One region of the Mucilaginibacter jinjuensis genome, then DNA from elsewhere that is predicted to be linked to it. Evidence: riboswitches for the same ligand, from Rfam matches in the RefSeq annotation. Region 1 holds a riboswitch; each other region holds the start of a gene.
What was found. A riboswitch is a leader RNA that binds a small molecule or an ion and turns the genes downstream of it on or off. The one in region 1 is predicted to bind cobalamin.
Positions count from the first base shown of each region.

Region 1 (7,811 bases):
GCGGCGAACTTGTTGGCCCTTACGGCGGCACAGGTGATGCTGCACAGGGTTTCGGTTACTGGCCTTATAAATGGGTGCGTAATATTAATTATTTTATTGAAAACCTGCCTAAAGGCGGCCAAGGTATTACTGACGCACAGAAAAACCAGTTACTGGGCGAAGCCTATTTTTTAAGGGCTTACTTTTATTTCGCTATGGTGAAACGCTACGGTGGTATCCCGATCATTAAAACTGTGCAGGATCCACAAGGTAGCCTCGAATCATTACAAGTGCATCGTGATAAGGAAATTGATGTATACAATTTTATTGCCGACGATTTGGACAAAGCTTACAGCATGATGCCAGAGAGTAATGACCGTGGCAGGGCTAACAAATATGTAGCAGCAGCACTTAAATCAAGGGCTATGTTATATGCAGGTAGTATTGCCAAATATGGTTCGGTTAATTTCGTAGCAGGGCCTGCACAAACAGCTGGCTATACCGGCATACCGGCATCAGAAGCCAATGGTTTCTTCCAGAAATCTGTAGATGCTGCTAAATTGCTTGATGGCCACTACCAGTTGTACAACAAGGTTGGCGATAAAGAGCAAAACTATGTACAAGCGTTTTTAGACCAGGATAGCCCTGAGAATATTTTTGTGCGGGATTATTCTGTACCGAGCGGTACTGCGCACAGTTATGATGCTACGTTTTCGCCACGCTACATGACTGCTGATGGTGATTCGCGCGCTTACCCTACTATTGAAGATGTAGAGCGTTACACCACTCTTAAAGTAACCAATGCTGATGGTACACCAATAAGATTCAATAGCCTGGCTGATATTATGGCAGGATTAGAGCCACGCTTAAAGGCATCGATCTACTTTCCTGGCGCTACATTGAGGGGACTTACTTTCGATGTACAAAGAGGTTTGTATGATCATTTCAGCGGTACTGCTGCTGCCGAAATTGGTCTTACTCCACCAAACCATCAATATCAGCATTTAGCAGGTAGTACAGATGCGCTTTACAATGGCTTACGTATTATCGGTTTTACAGGTATTAGCACCGATGGTGATAATAAAACCCGTACAGGCTTTTTCGTAAGAAAATATGTGGCTTATAACAAACTTCAATCAGACTGCGGTTTGTATAAAAGTACCCAAAGCTGGATAGATATCCGCTACGCAGAAGTGTTGCTGAACCGTGCCGAAGCGTCATTTGAACTGGGTCAAACAGCTGATGCATTAAACATGATCAACCAGATCAGGACACGTGCAGGCGCTACCCTATCAACAGGTGGCATGACCATCGATACCATCCGTAACGAACGTTGTAAAGAACTGGCATTTGAGAAACACTATTGGTGGGATCTGCGCAGATGGCATACGGCTGATAAAGTTTTGGATAATACCAAATTCCACGCCCTGCTGCCTTACTATGTTATCGACGAGAAGAAATACATCTTCATTCGCGACGTAGAAACGTTTCAGCGTACTTATACCTTCGATAAAAAATGGTATTACGAACCTATCCCAGGTGGCGAATTAGGTAAAAACCCCAACCTATATCCAAATAATCCAGGCTATTAATTCTAAAAATATTTCATCATGAAAAAAATAATCAGTCCCCTATTGCTGGTATTTGCCACACTACTAATTTCAGCATGTACCAAACCCGATAATTATCCGGGGCCGGATTCTACCTTTCAAGGGAGGATCATTGATAAAACAACAAATGCCAACTTTTTGACAGAAACAGCCGGCATGCAGGTAATGCTCGAAGAATTAAGCTGGAGCGCTACGCCTACCCCGCAATATATCCCATCAAAAAACGATGGCACTTATGAAGATTCTAAACTATTTAAAGGCCACTACCGCGTAACCCCTACCCAAGGTGCATTCTGGCCTGTTACAGGTGAGGAACTGGACATCAGCGGGGTAACATCCAAAGATTTCACCGTTACGCCTTACCTGCAGATCAAGAACCTGACAAGTAGTTTATCAGGCACTACATTAACACTAAAATTCAACATTGCAGCCCCTATTACAGCAGGTTTGCCTAATGTCTTAGATGTTAAGCCATTTGTAAACACAACTGAGTTTGTAGGCAGCGGCGCAACCATCAGCCAGTACAGCGACCCTAACCAGGTTAACATTAACAGTGCATGGTCTGATGCGATTGCTTCAACCACTTACACGTTAACTGTTACCAACTTAAAATCGGGGCGTACGTTTTACGCCAGGGTTGGTGCACGTGTAGATGATAGTTATAAGAAATATAACTACTCGCAGGTGATTAAGGTAGATGTGCCTTAATCTGCTACAATCCATTTAAAACAAGAAAGCCAGCATCCCTCATGCTGGCTTTCTTGTTTATTAACGGTGTTACTTACTGATTAATACGGAATTTCTCAGTTGCTGTAATGGTCGACCGTGTACAAGTCATGGCTTGTGTTCCACCTTCGCTCGACACGTATTTACCGTTGTTACCACGTAAAGAGATTGTCCCATCCGAATTACTGATCCAATCAAACTGTTCCCATGGGCCAATCGCCGTGCGGTTACAGGTTATAGCCTGCGTACCATTTTCTGACGATACATATTTACCCTGTGTCATCAACGATACTTTACCACTGCCGCCGTTAACTACCGCAAACTGCTCCCATCCTTGGGCCGTAGTGCGATTGCAATTCATGGCTTGAGTGCCGTTCTCGCTGCTCACATACAGGTTATTTGATCCTTTGAAGGTAACAGTCTGCCCTATTGGAGCAACCGGGCCCGAACCGCCACCAACTACCGGTGCTGTAGGTCGAATTGAGGTTAGGGAGATTTGCCCTTTCAGCATTTTGCCGCCATCGCCGGTAAGTCGCAAATAGTAATCGGCAGAACATGCTGTACCATCTTCATCCAGTGATAAAAAGTTAGAGCCTGCCGGCACAAATGATGAATTTTCTGAAGTTTTGGCAATTTGGTTACCTTCGTTATACTCATCAAACATCGAAATGTAAAGCCCTTGCGCACCGCCCCTGATCAGGTTGTAAAACTGGGTCCACATTAAATCACCGTGAGCACGCTGGCGTAATTGTAAATCGCCCGGTAAAACGCATGGCTGATAATCTATACCGTTACTATTGCAATACGCCTGATCACCTATCTGGGTATTATTGTAAAAGTTATTGGCATCGGCGATAGACCCGATCTTACCAATCATCCACGGCGAAATCATGTTAAACGCATTAAAAGTTGGCAAAAAGTTGGGCTGCACTTCACTGGCATTCGGGTCGCGCCAGTAGGCAGGCACACCGCCAATAATATAGCAGCCCTGGCTTTTAAACCAGTTGATTACATCTAGACAAACTGAGGCAGAGAAAGGGTGATTAGCATCATTAAAACCAAATCCCCAGATACATACCACCGGTTTACCATTTTGGCGGGCATAAGCAGACGATGAAGTATAAGCCGACATTTTATTAGTCCAGTCTGCCTTAATTTCGGTCTGCATATTAGTCCAGCCGCCAACATCATACATAATATAAAACTTGCGGCCGGTTGCCTCGGCTGCAGTTTTAACTTTGGCGGTTACCGCATCGCGGATTGCACCTTCGCCACCATTAGGGTTAAAGCGTTGCAATGCAGCACAGTCAATACCGTTTTGCTGCATCCAGGTAAACTGTGTATTAACCGTTTGATCATTGTACGATGAGAATAACTTAGCCGGGCTGCCATTATTAAGGTTAGCAAAACCGGTTTGATAGGTGCTGGTATATTCCCTCACATCGGGCCATGATTTAATGCCGATGTTGTTCGCATTTGGTGTCTGGCTATCTGGGTTACACCAGTGCCACCAGCCATTATATGGGCCACCATCTCCAATGGCCGCAAACCAGCCCTGGTATCCAACGGTAACTTTTCCTACAACATCGCCCACGGGCGAAGAGTTAACTTTTACATTTAATTTGTTTGCCGTGACAGGTTCGGTACCTCCTACATTTTTTTTGGCGCAGGCTCCCATAATTAGGCCAGACATTAGCAGTAAGCTAATTTTTAAGTTTTTGTAATTCATAAATTAATTGATTGATTAATAATTGGTAAAAGATTAATTATGGAGCGTTACAGACAGGCAAACGCCTTAAGGTGGTATTAATACAGTGATTTCCATTAACAGATTTGGTATTAGGTTAATATTAAATGCAGCAGGGACCTGCATCTTTATTGTAACCAATTTACCGGCAGCGTATTAATTAACTTATAATAGAAAACTAATAAGCCATTAATAATATAAAATACCCCATTAATAGCATATTATAATATTATTTGATTGAATACCCTATGAATTACCAAACCGGCGTATTGGTTAATGCGTTAAGTTTAATCTGCTTATTAAAAGCTTATCTTTAAAAATCAAATCTTATAAGTAAACAGATGACCTGGATTTGCCCGAAATGTGACCGCGAACTACATAAACCAGAGCAAAGGCACTATTGCGAGCGTGTTAGCCTGGACAGCCTATTCCACGGGCGCTCGCCTGAGCTTATACTTTTATTTGACAAGATATTGGCCGAAGTGGCCGACTGGGATGGTGTACTTGTAGGTACAACCCCAAATTGTATTGTATTTACGCACAGACTCACTTTTTTGGTTATCAGGCCGATGAAAAAGGAGTTGGATATTAAGTTTTATTCCAAAACACAGCATGCAGAACGGCCTGTAATTAAAAGTACAGCCTGGGGTAAAAAGTTTGAAAACCATATCCGTCTATCTCTACTGGATGACCTTCGCCCCGCTTTATTTACCTATCTGCGAGCCTCTTATGAACTACTGGCGTAATAAGCGCTACTGTTTCGCAACAATAACCACAATACTTAATTATTAATTACCTTTGCACCGTTTTGGTTCCCGAACTCACGACCGGGATTAAAAGGGAAGCCGGTGTAATTCCGGGACTGTCCCGCAGCTGTAAGCTCTGTTAACAAAGCCCAATCAAATGGTCACTGTTTCAATTTATATTGAGATGGGAAGACCGGGCCGAGGAGAGTAAGTCAGAAGACCTGCCATTGCATTATATAATTCATAGCTTTCGGGGATTGAAGCTGGGATGTGCAGGTGTCTTTATTTATACCTTTCATTTCATTTTTGTGCCTTAGGCTGTGGAGTTAACTCTGCATCGCTTATGGAAATAGCTTTACGCTATCATTTATTATTTTTTATGTTCGTCCTTTTGGGGATCACTGCCGCTGATGCCCAAAAGCGGGATACAACAACTAAATCTACTCCTGATACCACCCACCACCTTAAAGAGGTGCAGATTATGGATAGCCGTATCCGTAAAGAGATTATCCCGGTACAAACCCTATCGGGCCAGGAACTTAAAAATCTTAGTGCCCACTCGGTTGCAGATGCCATACGTTACTTTTCTGGTGCGCAGGTTAAAGATTATGGCGGTATAGGTGGCCTAAAAACAGTTAACATCCGGAGCCTGGGTACGCAACACGTTGGGGTATTTTATGACGGCATTGAATTGGGTAATGCACAAAACGGCATGGTTGATTTAGGCAGGTTCTCGTTAGACAATATGGAGTCTATTTCTCTTTATAACGGGCAGAAGAGCGCCATTTTTCAGCCCGCCAAAGATTTTGCCTCGGCGGGTTCTATTTATATGGTTTCACGGGTGCCCAAGTTTGCGGGTGATACCGTTGATCACTATAAAATAACTTTAAAGGGCGGTTCATTCGGTACCATAAATCCATCCGTACTTTGGGAGCACCGGTTAACCGATAGTATTGCAACATCTTTCAGCAGCGAATATTTGTATACCAAAGGCAATTATCCTTTCACTTATACCAAAGCCAATGGTTATGATACCACGCAAAGGCGTACCAATGATGATGTACGATACCTGCGTTTAGAAGCCGGCGTACACGGCCGAATTGATAATGGAGACTGGAACACCAAGATTTATTTTTATGATTCGGACAGGGGTTATCCGGGTGCTTCTGTAAGGGATGTGCCGGGCCAGTTCCCTCATCAGGACCGGCAATGGGATGAGAATTTATTTATCCAGTCCAATTTCCGCAAAACATTCAGTCCTTTTTATAGCCTACAGGTGAGTGGCAAATATGCTTATGATTATCTGCATTACTTGTCAGACCCACGCCTGGATGTTTCTACCATCTACGTTAACAACCATTATAAGCAGCAGGAAACCTATCTGTCAGCCGCCAACTTGTTTAACCTGAACCCGTGGTGGAGCGTTAACCTATCTACCGATTTTATCTGGAATAAACTCGATGCCGACCTGGTGAACTTTGTTTACCCTACCCGCTATACCGGATTAAGTGCACTGGCCACTTCATTAGATTTTGGCAAATTAAAACTACAAGCCTCTTTGTTGGCAACTTATGTGCATGAAACTACCCGCATAGCCAATAGCGCCGCAGATGATAAGCAGCAATATACGCCTTCGCTCATCTTTGCTTATAAGCCCTGGGCAAATCAGGATTTTAATCTTCGTGCCTTTTATAAACGCATCTTCCGGATGCCAACGCTCAATGATCTTTACTATACGTTTATAGGTAACATCGACCTCAAACCCGAATATACTACCCAATATGATGCAGGCTTTACGTATGGGCATAACTATGAACACCAGGCGCTTCGCCGCATAGAATTACAGGTAGATGGTTATTACAACCAGGTAAAAAACAAAATCATCGCAGTACCTACCTCTAACCAGTTTCGCTGGACGATGATCAACCTCGGGTATGTGGAAATCAAAGGTATTGACGCGACTGTACAAAGCACATGGCAAATAAGTAACTCTATTTTGCTTAACTCCCGCTTAAGTTATACCTATCAAAAAGCACAAGACTTTACAGACCTAACCAGCCCATATTACGGCGGACAAATCCCTTATGCTCCCTGGAACAGCGGCTCTGTAATCATCAGCCCATCGTACAAAAACTGGAGTTTAAATTATAGCTACATCTATACTGGCGAACGGTATCAGTCTATCGCTAATATCCCCGAAAATTATGAGAAGCCTTTTTATACCCATGATATCTCGTTGTCGCGGAATTTTAAAAAATGCAGGTTCACTGCCGAGGTTAATAACCTGTTTAACCAGCAATATGAAGTAGTGCCTTATTACCCAATGCCTGGGATCAATTATAAAATCATTATGAATATCACTATATGAAAAAGATCTTTTTATTCCTGCTAATTGTCGCAGTGCTTTATTCTTGCAGGAAGGATGATAAAGTTATCCAACCCACAACCACAACGGTAACAACCGGCACAACAGGCTCGATAAAAGGGTTCTTTTTGTTAAACGAAGGTAACATGGGTAGTAATAAAGCTTCTATAGATTATTATGATTATCCCTCAGGAACTTATCTCAAAAACATTTATCCCTCACGCAACCCATCAATTGTGAAGGAGTTGGGTGATGTTGGGAATGATATCCAGATCTACGGCAATAAGCTTTATGCAGTTATTAATGTATCAAATCTGGTTGAGGTAATGGATGTAAAAACTGCAAAACATATCGCCACCATCTCGATACCCAATTGCCGCTACCTGGCTTTTGACAAAGGTTATGCTTATGTAAGCTCTTATGCGGGGCCGGTACAGATTGATCCGAATGCGAGATTGGGTTATGTGGCCCGTATTGATACTACTACACTTACGGTTAAAGATACCTGCGTGGTGGGTTACCAACCCGAAGAAATGGTGGTGCGTAACAATTTTTTATACGTAGCCAACTCAGGTGGTTACCGGGTACCCAACTATGATAATACAGTGTCGGTAATAGATCTCAACACTTTTAAACAG
Region 1 covers NZ_CP117167.1:3,851,085-3,858,895, forward strand. Annotated here, with positions in the region: gene PQO05_RS16980 (RagB/SusD family nutrient uptake outer membrane protein) at 1-1,571, shown strand, start outside; gene PQO05_RS16985 (DUF3823 domain-containing protein) at 1,590-2,297, shown strand; gene PQO05_RS16990 (hypothetical protein) at 2,371-4,044, opposite strand; gene PQO05_RS16995 (DUF5655 domain-containing protein) at 4,404-4,808, shown strand; cobalamin riboswitch at 4,855-5,051, shown strand; gene PQO05_RS17000 (TonB-dependent receptor) at 5,152-7,176, shown strand; gene PQO05_RS17005 (YncE family protein) at 7,173-7,811, shown strand, end outside.

Region 2 (7,811 bases), 640 kb from region 1:
ATGCAAATAGAAATAGTAAGCGTTTCATTATCAAGATTAACAGTTTCGAAGATAGCCAATATGGTTGTGAAATATTTTCTCAATTGTTAATAACTCGGCCTTTTGTTAAAAACTATCATACACTACCTCCCCATTTTTCCTTTAGATTTGATTCAAGTTCAATGCAACAATTTCTCTTGGCTCACGGGCTGCAATCAGCATTTCGTGATAAAAAAAGGCAAACGAGCGTCTTGCGGGCTCGAAAATTATAAAGCCAAACCTGCCAAAAGAGAAATTTATTTGTTAAAGCTTTCACGATTTGGGTTTTTAATAGAGCCAGACACACCCGCCGAATTTTTCGGTGCATGCATTCTTGTCTCTATTCAATTCGCCGACTTTTATTAAAAAAAACAATAATTGCTATGCAACAGGAAGAATTACTATTACAGGAGAATAAGGATCGTTTTGTGATCTTGCCTATCAATTATCCCAGAATTTGGGAAATGTATAAAAAACATGAAGCCAGTTTTTGGACTGCCGAGGAAATTGACCTGAGCGGTGACCAGAAAGACTGGAACAACATGAATGATGGAGAGCGCCATTTCATTTCGCACATCCTGGCGTTTTTTGCGGCAAGTGATGGTATTGTGAATGAAAACCTGGCTGTAAACTTTATGAGCGAAGTGCAGCTTCCTGAAGCACGTTGCTTTTACGGTTTCCAGATCATGATGGAGAACATCCACTCAGAAACTTATGCGTTACTGATCGACTCATACATTAAAGATAATGCAGAGAAAGACCGCCTATTCCATGCCGTTGAAACCGTGCCTTGTGTAAAACGCAAAGCAGAATGGGCTTTAAAATGGATTGAGAACGGAACCTTTGCGGAGCGCTTAGTTGCATTTGCTGCGGTAGAAGGGATTTTCTTCTCAGGCAGTTTTTGCTCTATCTTCTGGTTAAAGAAACGCGGTTTAATGCCGGGCTTAACATTCAGCAACGAATTAATTAGCCGCGATGAGGGTTTGCATTGCGAATTTGCCTGCCTGCTTTACAGCATGCTGAGTAACAAGTTGAGCGAAGAGCGTGTACACGAGATTATCCTGGATGCTGTAGTGATTGAAAAAGAGTTTGTGACGGATGCATTACCGGTTGATTTGATCGGTATGAATGCACGCCTGATGCAACAATATATTGAGTTTGTGGCCGACCGTTGGTTAGATGAATTAGGTTATGCTAAAGTTTACAATGCAACCAATCCGTTTGATTTTATGGAGATGATTTCGCTGCAAGGTAAAACCAACTTCTTTGAAAAGAGGGTAGGTGATTATCAAAAAGCAGGTGTATTGGCAACCAACACCAAAGACAGCCAGGCGTTTTCGCTTGACGAAGATTTTTAAGGAAAAGAGTATCAAATAGGTTTACATAAAATAAGGAGGGAAATTAATGTTTGTAATTAAAAGAGCTGGGAACAAAGAGAGCGTAAAGTTTGATAAGATAACCGCACGCGTGCAGAAACTCGCATACGGCTTAAGTCCGTTGGTTGATGCGATAGATGTGGCTAAAAAAGTAGTAGAAGGTTTATACGATGGTGTATCTACCACCGAACTGGATAACCTTGCTGCCGAAACTGCTGCATCATTAACTACCAAACACCCTGATTATGCTTTGCTGGCAAGCCGTATTGCGGTAAGCAATTTGCATAAAAATACTATCAAGTCGTTCTCTTCAACAATGGAGAAACTTTACGATTATACAGACGAGCACAACGATCGTAAAATGCCTTTAATTGCCGATGATGTAATGGAAATAATCCGTGCAAACGCCGATATATTGGATAGCTCTATTATTTACGATCGCGATTTCGGTTTCGATTACTTCGGTTTTAAAACCTTAGAAAAATCATACCTGCTGAAAGTTGACGGCAAAATAGCCGAGCGCCCTCAGCACATGTATATGCGTGTTTCTGTAGGTATCCATAAGGATGATATCGACAGCGTTATCAGAACCTACAATCAAATGAGTGAGCGTTGGTTTACACACGCTACGCCAACTTTATTTAATGCGGGTACTCCTAAGCCGCAAATGTCATCATGCTTCCTGCTTTCAATGAAAGATGATAGCATCGATGGTATCTATGATACACTAAAACAAACAGCCAAAATTTCACAAAGCGCAGGTGGTATCGGTTTAGCTATCCATAATGTACGTGCTACAGGCAGCTACATTAGTGGTACTAACGGTACAAGTAACGGTATTATCCCTATGCTGCGTGTATTTAACGATACAGCCCGTTATGTAGATCAGGGTGGTGGTAAACGTAAAGGAGCCTTTGCGGTTTACTTAGAGCCTTGGCATGCAGATATTTTCGACTTCTTAGACCTGCGTAAAAACCACGGTAAAGAAGAAGCACGTGCACGTGATTTGTTCTATGCCCTTTGGATCTGCGATTTGTTTATGAAACGCGTAGAAGAAAACGGTGAGTGGAGCCTATTCTGTCCGCACGAAGCACCAGGTATGTCTGAGTGTTTTGGTGACGAGTTCGAAGCATTGTACACCCGTTACGAAAAAGAAGGCCGTGCCCGCAGAGTAATCCGCGCACAAGATCTTTGGTTTGCTATTTTGGATGCACAGATCGAAACCGGTAACCCATATCTGTTATATAAAGATGCTGCAAACAAGAAAAGCAATCAGCAAAACTTAGGTACTATTAAAAGCAGTAACCTTTGTACCGAAATTATGGAATACACCAGCCCTGATGAGGTAGCTGTATGTAACCTGGCTTCGTTAGCATTGCCACGTTTTGTGATCAATGGTCAGTTTGATTTCGATAAATTATACGAGATCACTTATGATGCTGCTAAAAACCTTAATAAAATTATAGATAACAACTATTACCCGGTAGAAGAGGCCCGTACTTCAAACATGCGCCACCGCCCAATCGGTTTAGGTGTGCAAGGTTTGGCCGATGTGTTTATCCTGTTGCGCTTACCATTTGAAAGCGACCTGGCTAAGGTGTTAAACAAAAACATCTTCGAAACCATGTATTTTGCTGCCATGACGGCAAGTAAAGACCTGGCTATGCAGGATGGTGCTTACGAAACCTTTAAAGGTTCGCCATTATCAAAAGGTAAATTCCAGTTTGATCTTTGGGATGTTAAACCAACAGATCGCCACGATTGGGAAAGCTTACGTAAAGCTGTGATGAAACATGGAGTGCGTAACTCGCTGTTAATGGCGCCAATGCCAACAGCATCAACCTCGCAGATATTTGGTAACAACGAGTGTTTTGAACCATATACCTCAAACATTTACACCCGTCGTGTATTAAGCGGTGAGTTTGTGATTGTGAACAAACACTTACTGAAAGATTTGGTTAACCTTGGCTTGTGGAACAACACAATGAAAAACAATATCATTGCGGCCAATGGTTCTATCCAGCATATCCCTGAAATTCCATCTGATTTGAAAGAACTTTACAAAACAGTTTGGGAAATTAAACAACGCAGCCTGATTGATATGGCGGCAGATCGTGGCGCATTTATTTGCCAGTCGCAATCATTAAACCTGTTTGTTGACAGTCCGAATACCTCTAAACTAACCTCAATGCACTTCCACGCATGGAAACGCGGTTTAAAAACCGGTATGTATTACCTGCGTACACAAGCTGCAACGCAAGCGGTACAGTTTACAGTTGAGAAACAAGGCAGTAAAGAAATGGAGCCGGTTATCCCTGCACCAGAACCAAACGTACAAATGAATGATCTGGACGGTATAGAACTTACCCAAACCAGCGGCCCAAGCTGCAGTATGGAAGAAGGTTGCGTAACCTGTTCATCATAAACATAAAAGAAGTTTTTCAACCTTAATTTTAACCGGGCTGTCTGAAAAGATAGTCCGGTTTTTTTGTGCGATGTATTGTCGCTATAGCTAAATGTCAGTTTGTTATGTTACTTTTGCACAGCTTTTAGGTTCCTTGCCGTTAAGGTAAAGATTAAAAGGGAATCCGGTGTAATTCCGGAGCTGTCCCGCAGCTGTAAGTCCGGCTTCTGATAAAGAGGTTAGTTGATTAATTAGTCACTGTCCCGATTCTAAATCGGTATGGGAAGACGTCAACACAGGATGAGCCAGAAGACCTGCCAAAAGCATTACCAATTCATAGCTTTCGCGGATTGAAGCTTGGGTGAAATACATTAAAACTGATCAATAATTTTGATTGGTTGTGTTCCATTCATTTTTCCGTTGTATTGCTTTGAATTATTAAGCAATGGAAAAGTTTACAGCAAAATTTCGGCCTGTTTTAATATCCCGTTACGGTATATACAGTATTTGTATTGCCTGTATGCTGTTATTGCTATCAACCCGGCTTAAAGCCCAGCAGGATACTTCTAAAAAGCTGAAAGAGGTTAATGTAACTTCATCAACCTTACCCAAGGTGCAAACCATTATACCTGTACAGCAAATATCCAACGCCGATTTTAGTCATTATGCGGCCTTGTCTGTGGCTGATATTGCCGCTAACTTTGCAGGTGTAAACGTTAAAGATTACGGAGGCATTGGCGGATTAAAAACCATCTCGGTACGCAGCATGGGAGCTACCCATACCGGTGTACAATACGATGGCGTTATACTGAACGATGCACAGAACGGGCAGATTGACCTGGGCAAATTCAGTCTTTACAATGTACAGTCTGTTACCTTATATAATGGCCAGGCACCAAACATTGTGCAACCTGCACGGTCATTTGCATCGGCCAGCATATTAGATATTAAAACTACAAGGCCACAATTGAGCGCAGCCAAACCTTACCAGGTTTCACTTGGGGGAAATGGCGGTTCATTTGGGTTACTAAATCCTTACCTGCAATGGCAGCAACGTGTATCTAAGCAATGGTCGGTTGTGTTAAATGCCAATTATACTTATGCAAACGGGCAATATAAGTACAAAGAAAACGGCGATGGTTCTGATACCTTAGCCACCCGCAGAAATAGCGACATCAAAGCCTTACAAACAGATGGTGCCTTATATTGGGCTAAAAGCGACAGCAATAAATTTAAGATACAATTCAACTATTATAACAGCGATAGGGGATTGCCCGGGCCGGTAATTTATTATACCACACAATCCAACCAACGCATGCAAAATCACGATCTGTTGGTACAATCGGCATACGAGTACATTGCCAAAAGCAGTTTTCATTTATTGTTGAATAGTAAGTATTCGCAAAACTACCTGCATTATCTTGACCCGTCACTTCCGGATGGAGCAATTGGCAGTAATGAACATTACATGCAGCACGAGTTTTACCAATCGGCTTCGGTTGGTTACCATATTCTGCATAATTGGGAAGTATCTTATGCCTCTGATGCCGCGCTCACCAACTTATTTAGTGATGTTTATACCAATTATTACCAATATGCTTTCCCAACAAGGCTAACATTGTTTAATGCGGTAGCAACAGATCTGGCTTTCGATAAATGGCATCTTCAGGGTAATTTATTGAACACCTATATCACAGATCATGTGAAGAATGGCATAGCAGCTGCATCTAAATCTGCATTTACGCCAAGTTTGTCGGCCACTTTTCAACCCTTTCTAAACTCTGGATTACAGTTAAGGGCATTCTATAAAGATATATTCAGAAATCCCACCTTCGCCGAACAGTATTATTATGCAGTAAGGCCGCGCAATCTTGATCCAGAACGCACCAAGCAATACGATCTGGGAATAACCTACCAAAAAAGCTTTAACGGTTTTGTGCACGATTTAGCAGTTACTGCCGATGCTTATTATAATAACGTTCGAAACAAGATCATCTACCTGCCTTCACGTTCGCCAGAAACGCCTTCTGTTACTAACCTGGGTAGTGTAGATATTAAGGGACTGGATGTGACTTTGAAAACCGATGTAATACCTGCAGTGGGATGGCTGGGCACAATCTCTGTCAATTACACTTATCAAAATGCCATTAATGTTACAGACCCGAGTGATTCTTATTACCTCGACCAAATACCTTACACACCAAAAAATCTACTCAACTTAAATGCAGGCATTAATTACAAAGCTTTAGGTCTATATTATAACAGCACGTTTTCATCATCAAGATACTACGAGAATAATAATGTGCCCGAATATTACCTGCCATCATACAACGTAAGTAATGCTTCGCTAATATATAAGTTCCTGACACATAGTGTGCCCGTGAATGCTTCATTTGAGGTCAACAACCTTTTTAATGAGCGTTACGTAGTGCTTTACAGTTACCCGATGCCTGGCCGATCGTACAGATTATCTTTTCAAATAACAATTTAATCATATCAAAATGAAACACTTTAAACTTAAAAATTTCTTATTCGCGATTGTTACAACGGCAGCGTTGTCATCGTGCCATAAAGACAAAAATGATGTAACACCAACTACACCCATTGCGCAAGTGGCCGGTGTTTATGTTTTAAACCAGGGCGGAAGCACAGGTAGCATTACCTATTACGATTACACAACCAAAGTAACAACACCAGATATTTATACAACAGCAAACGGCGCTGGGGTTGGGAGCCTTCCAAACGATTTGAAAGTATATGGATCTAAAATGTATATCGTTGTAGATAAGTCTAAGGTTATTAATGTGGTTAACCCTAAAACAGCCAAGTTAATTAAGCAAATTTCTTTTGGTGATAGCGAACCACGCAGCATTGCCTTCTACAAAAACAATGCATTTGTTACCTCTTACGATGGTACAGTTGCCGTTATAGATACTGCTGCTTTAACCATAAGCAAACATATTACAGTGGGATCTTATCCGGAACAATTGGTGGTGTCAAACAATAAATTGTACGTAGCAAACTCTGGTGGTTTGGCCGTAACTTACGATAAAACAGTATCAGTTATTGATTTAACTTCTTTAGCAGTAACTAAAACTATTAATGTAATTATTAACCCGGTAGCGATTGGGGCTGACAACTATGGCCATGTTTATGTTATTTCAAATGGAGATTATGCTTCTGTTATGCCTGGCATAAGTATTATTGACAATACTGCAGATGTAGCAACCTCACAAACTACTGTAGATGTAGGTTACGGTTCTCCATTTGTGGTTAGTGGTGATAACGGTTATTACCTGAGTGGTACTGGCAAAGTTGTTGTGTACAACACCAAAACACAAGCTATTAGCAGCGCCAATTTTATTACAGATGGTACAAAATTAACAGCTGCTTATGGCCTTGCTGCTAATAGCACCACAGGCGAGGTATTTGTAACAGACGCTAAAGATTATTCATCAAACGGTACTTTGTATGCTTTTGACAAAAACGGTAAACAGGAATATACCATTACAGTGGGTATTAATCCTGCTAATATTGTGTTTGTAAACAAGTAGTTTTTATTTCGTTCGATAATCAGTAAATTTGTTTACCAATATTATACAATGTCGCAACAACAGAAAATCAATATCAGAAACGCAGTTTTAATCCTCATGATTATTGCTGCCGCAGCAATGCGCCTGGTAAGTTATAAATATCAGGTGTTAAGCAATTTTACACCCGTAGGCGCTATCGCCATTTTTGGTGGCACCTATTTTAACGATAAGTGGAAAGCGTACCTGGTGCCATTTGCGGCGCTTTTTGTAAGCGATCTCATCATCAATTACATGTACTTCTCTAAACTGGTTTGGTACAGCAGTTCGTTATGGATGTATGCCAGTTTCTTTGCTATGGTGTTTTTTGGTAGCCTGATTAAAAAAGTAAATTTTGGTACTGTAGTGTTAGCATCTGTAGGGGGCATACTTGTACACTGGTTGCTAACCGACATCGACCCATGGTTAAACGGAACAACGTAT
Region 2 covers NZ_CP117167.1:3,206,233-3,214,043, forward strand. Annotated here, with positions in the region: gene PQO05_RS14485 (serine hydrolase) at 1-28, opposite strand, end outside; gene PQO05_RS14490 (ribonucleoside-diphosphate reductase small subunit) at 402-1,376, shown strand; gene PQO05_RS14495 (ribonucleoside-diphosphate reductase subunit alpha) at 1,423-3,819, shown strand; cobalamin riboswitch at 3,929-4,134, shown strand; gene PQO05_RS14500 (TonB-dependent receptor) at 4,244-6,289, shown strand; gene PQO05_RS14505 (DUF5074 domain-containing protein) at 6,300-7,352, shown strand; gene PQO05_RS14510 (DUF6580 family putative transport protein) at 7,401-7,811, shown strand, end outside.
Region 2: another riboswitch for cobalamin. It lies ahead of PQO05_RS14500 (TonB-dependent receptor); the one in region 1 lies ahead of PQO05_RS17000 (TonB-dependent receptor).

Region 3 (7,811 bases), 1.8 Mb from region 1:
TTTACGGCAGATCAAACCTTGTCGCTGCTTCAAAATCTCTATGAAAGCAAACTGGTAACCTACCCGCGTACAGGCAGCCGCTACATTGGTGATGATGTTTTTGCGACCGTACCAAGCTTGATCGATAAATATAAAGATCACCCGCAATTCGGCAAACAGGCAACTTTTCTCTCCGAAAATAAACTGAGTAAACGCAGCGTTAACGCTAAAAAGGTGACGGATCACCACGCTATTTTACCTACGGGTGAGGTGCCGTATCAACTCTCGGACGATAAACAGGCCATTTACGATATGGTAGTTGGCCGCATGCTCGAAGCCTTTCACCAGGATTGTATTAAGGAGATCACCAAAATTACGATACAATCGGGCAGTAAATTTATGGCCAGCGGTACAGTGATCGGCATTCCGGGATGGCGTGCTGTATTTAACGAGCCTGATGAAGAGAAGAAAGACGAAGAAAATGCTTCGCTACCCAAAGTAGTACAGGGCGAAAATTTGCCCGTGCCTAATAAAGCCATCCTCGAAAAGCAAACCAAACCCAAGCCGCTTTACAACGAGGCTAGTTTATTGAAAGCGCTCGAAACTGCAGGCAAGGAAATTGACGACGAGGAACTGCGTTACGCTATGAAAGATAGCGGATTGGGTACGCCTGCAACCCGCGCATCCATCATCGAAACATTAATAAAACGTGATTACGTGCAGCGCGAAAAGAAGAACCTGCTGCCTACCAAAATGGGTCTTGCAGTATACACTGTAGTCAAAGATCAAAAAATAGCCCAGGCGGAACTGACAGGCACCTGGGAAAAACGACTGGAAGAAATCCGTTCGGGGGCATCGGTGGTTGATTTTCAGGAAGAGATTAAAACCTATACCCGTACCATTACTAACGAATTGCTGATATCGGGCAGAGGGCTCGCCGTTGCCAAAGAAGCAGTTGCATCTAAATAAAACAGAACAAAAACATCTTCGTAGCAGTTAAGCTTATTTGCTTAATAATATCATAAATATTTTGATATGAATTTGTTACTTACGTATAAGTCTTTTTAAACGTAAGTATATTAATAATACTTATTTTATCCTTATAATAGTTCTCGATATCTGTAGCTGATACATTAGAAACTGCGATGCATAAGAAACTGGAACTTTACGAAAAGGTAACACCTTTAGCGCAGCTTGGTATTTGGCAAAGAAACCTTGTTACGGGCGAAATTTACTGGAACCAGTATGTAAGGGATATTTATGAAGTTGGTCCCGATGTATTATATCTTACATTAGAAGAGGCCGCCGAATTTTACCTGGACCAGGATATTGTACGCTCGGTAATAGAATATGGTATTAGTTCGGGTGAGCCACAGGTTGGCGAGTTTAGGCTTAGAAGCGCCAGAGGGGTACTTAAGTGGGTAAAAATGCGGATTCATGCCAACTATGAAGACGGCGAATGCACCATTATTTATGGTACGCTTGAAGATATAACCAGCCAGGTTAATATGATCCGCGCGTTGGAAGAGCGGGAAGAAAAATTTCACCAGGCTTTTGATTACGCACCTATCGGGATGGCGCTCGTAGCCCCGGATGGCCATTGGATTAAGGTAAATAATAGCTTGTGCAGCCTGTTGGGCTATGATGAAGAAGAGTTTTTAAAACACACATTTCAGGATTTTACCCACCCCGATGATCTCGACCTTGATCTGAGCCACATGTACCGCCTGCTCAATAACGAGATCACTACTTATAATATCGAGAAAAGGTATTTCCATAAATTGGGTCACCAGATCTGGATCTACCTCAGCGTAACGCTGGTACGTGATGCCGACAGTGTGCCCCTGTATTTTGTTTCCCAGATAAAGGATATAACTGATCGCAAGCGATCGATGGAGATACTGTTGCGCGAACGGCAGCGCCTCGATAATATTTTAAAAAGTACCCAGGTTGGTACCTGGGAGTGGCACATACCCACTGATGAGACTGTTTATAATAAAAGATCGGCCGCTATATTAGGTTATTTACCTAACGAGCTTGGGGCTGATACAATGGCTGCCTGGCATGATCTGATCCACCCGGATGACCGGGACATTAATGCTTTAGAGCTGGAAAAATGCTTTAAAAAGGAAGAGAAATTTTATGCCTGCGAATGCCGCATGATGCATAAAAACGGTGATTGGATTTGGGTAGAGGTAAGGGGCAAAGTAGTAAAATGGAGTGATGACGATAAGCCATTGCTGATGCTGGGTACCTACGCCGATATCCATGATAGAAAAGCCATGGAGCAGGAGCGCAAACAGGCTATGGAAGTTATTAGTGGGCAAAACGGCCGTTTGCTAAACTTTGCACATATTGTATCGCACAACCTGCGTTCGCACACCGGTAACATACAAATGCTGCTGGATATGATAACCCACGAAACCGACGATGAGGAAAAGCAAAAGATGATGCAAATGCTGGTGATTAATACAGCCAATTTGCAGCAAACGCTTGCCCATTTAAATGATGTGGTTGATGTACACAGCAACAAGGAGTACAGCAAAAAAATATTAAACCTACACCAGGAAATTCACCGCATGCTCGAGGTTTTGTCGTTATCTTTAAGACAGGTAAACGCAAAACTATCTGTTGATGTTGATCCCGGCATCAGCATACAATATGACCCGGCTTATTTGGAGAGCATTTTATTAAATTTGTTAACCAACAGTATTAAGTACCGCCATCCCGACAGGGCTTTACATATTGATATTAAAGTTTACGAGCTGAACAATATAGTAACGCTCGAAATAACAGATAATGGGATAGGGATTGATCTTGGTTTGCACGGGCACAAGCTTTTTGGCATGTACAAAACTTTCCATGATAATAATGATGCGCGGGGAATAGGCCTGTTTTTGGTTAAGAACCAGGTTGATGCCATGGGTGGTAAAATTGAAGCCCGGAGCACAGTAAATGAAGGAACTACTTTTAAAATAGAATTTAGCTGATACGTATGAGAAAATTAGACATTGCCTGTATTATTGATGACGATAAAATATTTACCTATGTTTTATCGAAACAAATGAAAGTGGTTGACTTTTGTGAAAACCTGCTGGTGTTTCATAACGGCCTCGAAGCCATAAAATATCTTAAACCCATCCTCGAATCGCCCGAAATATTGCCCGATGTGATACTGCTCGATTTAAACATGCCCGTGATGGATGGCTGGCAGTTTTTAGATGAGTTTATTAAATTTAAGGTGAGCAAAAAAATTACGGTTTACATTGTAAGCTCATCTATAGATGTAGCCGACCATGCCAAAGCAGCAACTTATAAAGCCATATCAAATTTCTATATCAAACCCATCTCGCGCGATGATCTGGCCCAGATAATGGCTGAGATTAGTGCTGCGTAAAGCTCGCAAATACAGGATGCGGAATGGCTATTAATACATATTTAAACTCATTTCGCATCCTGTAATTTTTCTTTTAAGTTTGCATTGCTTTTGGTTCCCGGTGAAAACCGGGATTAAAAGGGAAGCCGGTGTAAATCCGGGACTGTCCCGCAGCTGTAAGCTCCATATACCAAAGCCCATTCTTTTAGTCACTGTGCCGATTTTGATCGGTGTGGGAAGACCGGGCCGAGGGGAGTAAGTCAGAAGACCTGCCATCGCACATATTGATTCATAGCTTTCGGGGATTGAAGCTGGAATGATGATACCTTTCGTGTATTTCATTTTTTAGTGCTGTCATACTGTTTGCTGTGGGGTTTTAACTCACACAAAACACATGAAATTATTTTTACTAAGTGCGGTAAAATGCATTTGTAGTAATACAGGTTTGCTTTTTCGGCAGTCCACTTTAGTGGGCTGTACGCTGCTTTTGTGCACCCCGCCAATAGCACAAAAAGAGCACGCTATTCATTTCAAACCAGGTTCAACCCAAAACCTTTGTCTCAATAATCCCATTACCAGGGCATTCCACACGCATCTATTAATCCCGAATAAAAACTTATGGTAAAGCAAAAAAATGTAAAGGCGCTCATCGCATTATGCGCACTTGTAAGCCTCTTATGGGCATCCTGTAAAAAGGATAAAGACGATACAGCAACACCGGTAACCGACCATACCAGGCCGGTAACCGCTACCAGCAATGCTTATGTAAGCAATCTGTTTGAGTTTAACCCGGCTCCCGGTCAGTTTACCAATACCAGTTTGGGCGATACCGTTGCAGCCAAAGGTACGCTGAAAACTAACCAGGGTTTGGTGAGTTTGGGGGCCTGGGGTGGTTACATAATTGTAGGCTTTGATCATACGGTGCTGGATGTTAGCGGCAAAACCGATTTTATCGTTTACGGCAACGCCTTCGCCAGTTTTGCCGAACCCGGTGTGATATGGGTAATGCAGGATACCAACGGCAATGGCAAACCCGACGATACCTGGTACGAAATTAAAGGCAGCGCTTATGGTAAACCAGGTTATAACGCCAATTACTCGGTAACCTATACCCGCCCCAAATGCGATACCTGTAGTGTGCCCTGGAAAGATAACCTGGGTAAAACAGGGATGGTGCAAACCAATGTATTCCATACACAAGCCTACTTCCCTAAGGGCATTAAGGGCGATACCTATACTTTAACCGGCTCTTTGCTGCCGTCAACTAATATTAACGACAGCAACCCGTCTTTCATCACCAGTGCTTCTTTTGATTATGGCTACGCCGATAACTCTGCCGGCGGCGATAAAATCGACATTGCTACGGCTGTAGATACCAAAGGGAACCCGGTAAACCTCAAGGGTATCGACTTTATAAAAGTGCAAACAGGCATACTTTACAACATGGGCTGGCTGGGCGAGCAATCGACCGAGTTTACTGGCGCAGCCGATCTGAGCCTGCTTAAAAACTAAACAAATTAAATACACGCATATAATACATTAAGAATGAAAAGAACAATTACTTTAAAATTAGGGATTGGCGCATTGGGCATTTTGCTGATGGCCGCGGCATCTTGTAAAAAGGATAACGTTGGTGACGGCAACTTTGCGGCAAGGCCGGAGATCTCATCTATCGGCGGTAAGCTTGCTGATACGGTTACCGTTGGCAAATCGCTAACCATACACCCTAAACTGAACACGAAAAACGTAGTATATACCTGGACGGTAAATGGCACCAACAAAGGCACCGATTCTACATTTACGTTTACACCAGATACCCGCGGCGATTATACCATTAATTTTAAAGCCAGCACAGCAGGCGGTTACTCATCTGCCGATTACAAGATCCACGTTTTAGGCAAGTATGAGAACGGTTTCTTTATTATTAACGAGGGATGGTTTGGCCATGGTACGGGTAGCGTGAGTTTCTATAGGTATGATACCAAGACTAAGGAGGACAGTATCTTCACCAAAGAAAACCCGGGCAAAACGCTTGATCCGGCAACTTCAACTTTAGAGAACGCTACCATCTTTAACAACAACCTGTTCCTGGTAGCCAAAGTAGGCGGCCCGATGGTGGTTACCGATGCTTATTCGTTAAAAGAAATTGCCCGTATCCCGGCAGTGGGCGGCAGCAACTGGCAGGGTTTTGTTGGGGTTGATAACACCAAAGGTTTATTAACTTCAGGCAGTGGGATATATCCGTTCGATTTAACAACTTACACGGCAGGCGCTAAACTAACAAGCGTTACCGGTTCTGTAGGCGATGTTATTAAAGCCGGCAATTACATCTTTGTACTATCGCAAACACAAGGTGTGGTGATCTTAAATGCGAGCGATTATTCGGTAGCTAAAAAAATCCCGTCTATGCTGGTAGCATTTGCCAAAACACCTGATGGCTCGGTTTGGGCAGCGGGAGGCACCTCATTGGTTAAAATTAACCCAACCACTTTGGATGTTACCACCACTACTGTACCGTTTACGGTTTTCGGTTCATGGGGCGCATGGCACCCGGGATCAATTACTGCATCAACAAAAGAAAATACTATATATTTGGCAAAGAATGCATCGTTTAGCGGTGGCACAACCATTTATAAATATGTAGATGGTAATGCAGCATCATTACAAACGCCGTTTATTACCCTGCCAACAGGCAAAGTATTATATGGTGCAGGTATTGGTTATAATGTGCAGACAGATCAGTTGGTGGTTAGCACCGTACAATCGGGTTTCGGCACTGCCTACAGTGTTAATGATCTTGATTTTTATGACACTACCACCGGTGCTTTAAAAACTGATTTTGCATACAGCGGATATTATTTCCCTGCTACATTTGTATTTCATCAGTAAATCAATTTCGGGTCTGCAATTGCGCAGATCTGCTTTAAAAATAAACATGAACTGCGGTGAGAGGCAGAACATGCTGTGTGTTCAAAGGCTGCTTTATGCAGCCTTTGCCATTTGCTATTGCTTTATAAGATAATTTGCTTTAAGTTTAAAAAACCTAATTACAAATCTTAAATTCTTATCTCTATGGCACAATTTAGTCAGGCGTTCCAAATTACCATGGGTAATGAGGGAGGCTATGCAAACAATCCAAATGATAGTGGTGGCGAAACCTACAAGGGTATAGCCAAAAATTACTGGCCTAACTGGTCGGGCTGGCCAACAGTTGATAGTGCAGTTGCCTCTAATCCACCCAGCATTAACCAGGTTTTAAACAATAATGCACAGCTGCAAACACTGGTGCAATCATTCTACAAGGCTAATTTCTGGGATACTGAGTCGTTAGACAGTATTAATGATCAGCAAATTGGCAACCAGCTTTTTGATACCGCAGTTAATATGGGCACAGGGATAGCTGCTATGTTTTTGCAACAAGGCGTAAATACCTTATCGCCGGGTAAATTAACTGTAGACAGGCAAGTTGGCCCGCTTACGATAGCAGCAGCCAATGCCGAAAACGCAGAAGATTTATACAACGCTATATGCCAGTTACGCAGGGCAAGGTACCAGAATATTATTGATGCTAACCCATCACAAGCGCAATTTGCTACCTCGTGGTTTAGCCGTATTACGCCTTATCAGCAAGCGTAGGTTGTTTTTTGTTCAAGAGGCGTACTAGCCATGGCAGGCTTAAGCCCTGACCAATTAAGGTAAATAGCACAACCACAACCGATATAAAGATGATGGCGCTCCGTTGAGGAAACGGATCGCCATTATTTAGTTTATGTGGTAAGCCAATGGCAATAGCCAGCGAAACAATCCCCCGCATACCCGACCAGCTTATGATCAGGCTGTTCTTAAAATCGAGCAGGGCGCGTTCGGTTATTTTACCTTTACCTTGTTTAAAATGCTGTTGTAAATTAGCCTGCTGCATAAACACGCGGCCCATTCTTAGTAACAGCGCTACAATAGTGATTATTAACCCATAACCCACATAAGGTAATATTTGCGCGGGTGTAACGGTTTTTACCACGTGCGGCAATTGCAGGCCGATAAGGATAAAGATCAATCCGTTGAGCAGGAATATAATAATATCCCATATCGCTTTCGATTGCTGTTTGAAATTTTCAGGGAAAACCACTTTGCCAAAACGTGCAATCCCAAGGCCCAGTATCACCACGGCAATAACGCCTGATACGTGCAGATCTTCGGCCACCAAATAAGCTACGAAGGGTGCGAGCAGCATAAAACTAATGGTAACCAGGCGATTTTTGTGAGTCCGTTTAATGATTTGGGCCAGCAGTCTCCCTATCAGGAAACCAACTACATAACCACCACCCATTAAAACAGCAAACTGCAATGCCGCTTTCCAGAATATAAAGGCGCTGCCTGCAACAGCAGCCACAGCAAAGCGGTAACTCACCAGGGCCGATGCATCGTTAATTAAACTTTCGCCCTCCAGTATAGTGTT
Region 3 covers NZ_CP117167.1:2,094,298-2,102,108, forward strand. Annotated here, with positions in the region: gene PQO05_RS09575 (DNA topoisomerase 3) at 1-948, shown strand, start outside; gene PQO05_RS09580 (sensor histidine kinase) at 1,125-2,969, shown strand; gene PQO05_RS09585 (response regulator) at 2,975-3,376, shown strand; cobalamin riboswitch at 3,451-3,646, shown strand; gene PQO05_RS09590 (cell surface protein) at 3,974-4,867, shown strand; gene PQO05_RS09595 (DUF5074 domain-containing protein) at 4,901-6,244, shown strand; gene PQO05_RS09600 (glycoside hydrolase family 108 protein) at 6,428-6,991, shown strand; gene PQO05_RS09605 (Na+/H+ antiporter) at 6,969-7,811, opposite strand, start outside.
Region 3: another riboswitch for cobalamin. It lies ahead of PQO05_RS09590 (cell surface protein); the one in region 1 lies ahead of PQO05_RS17000 (TonB-dependent receptor).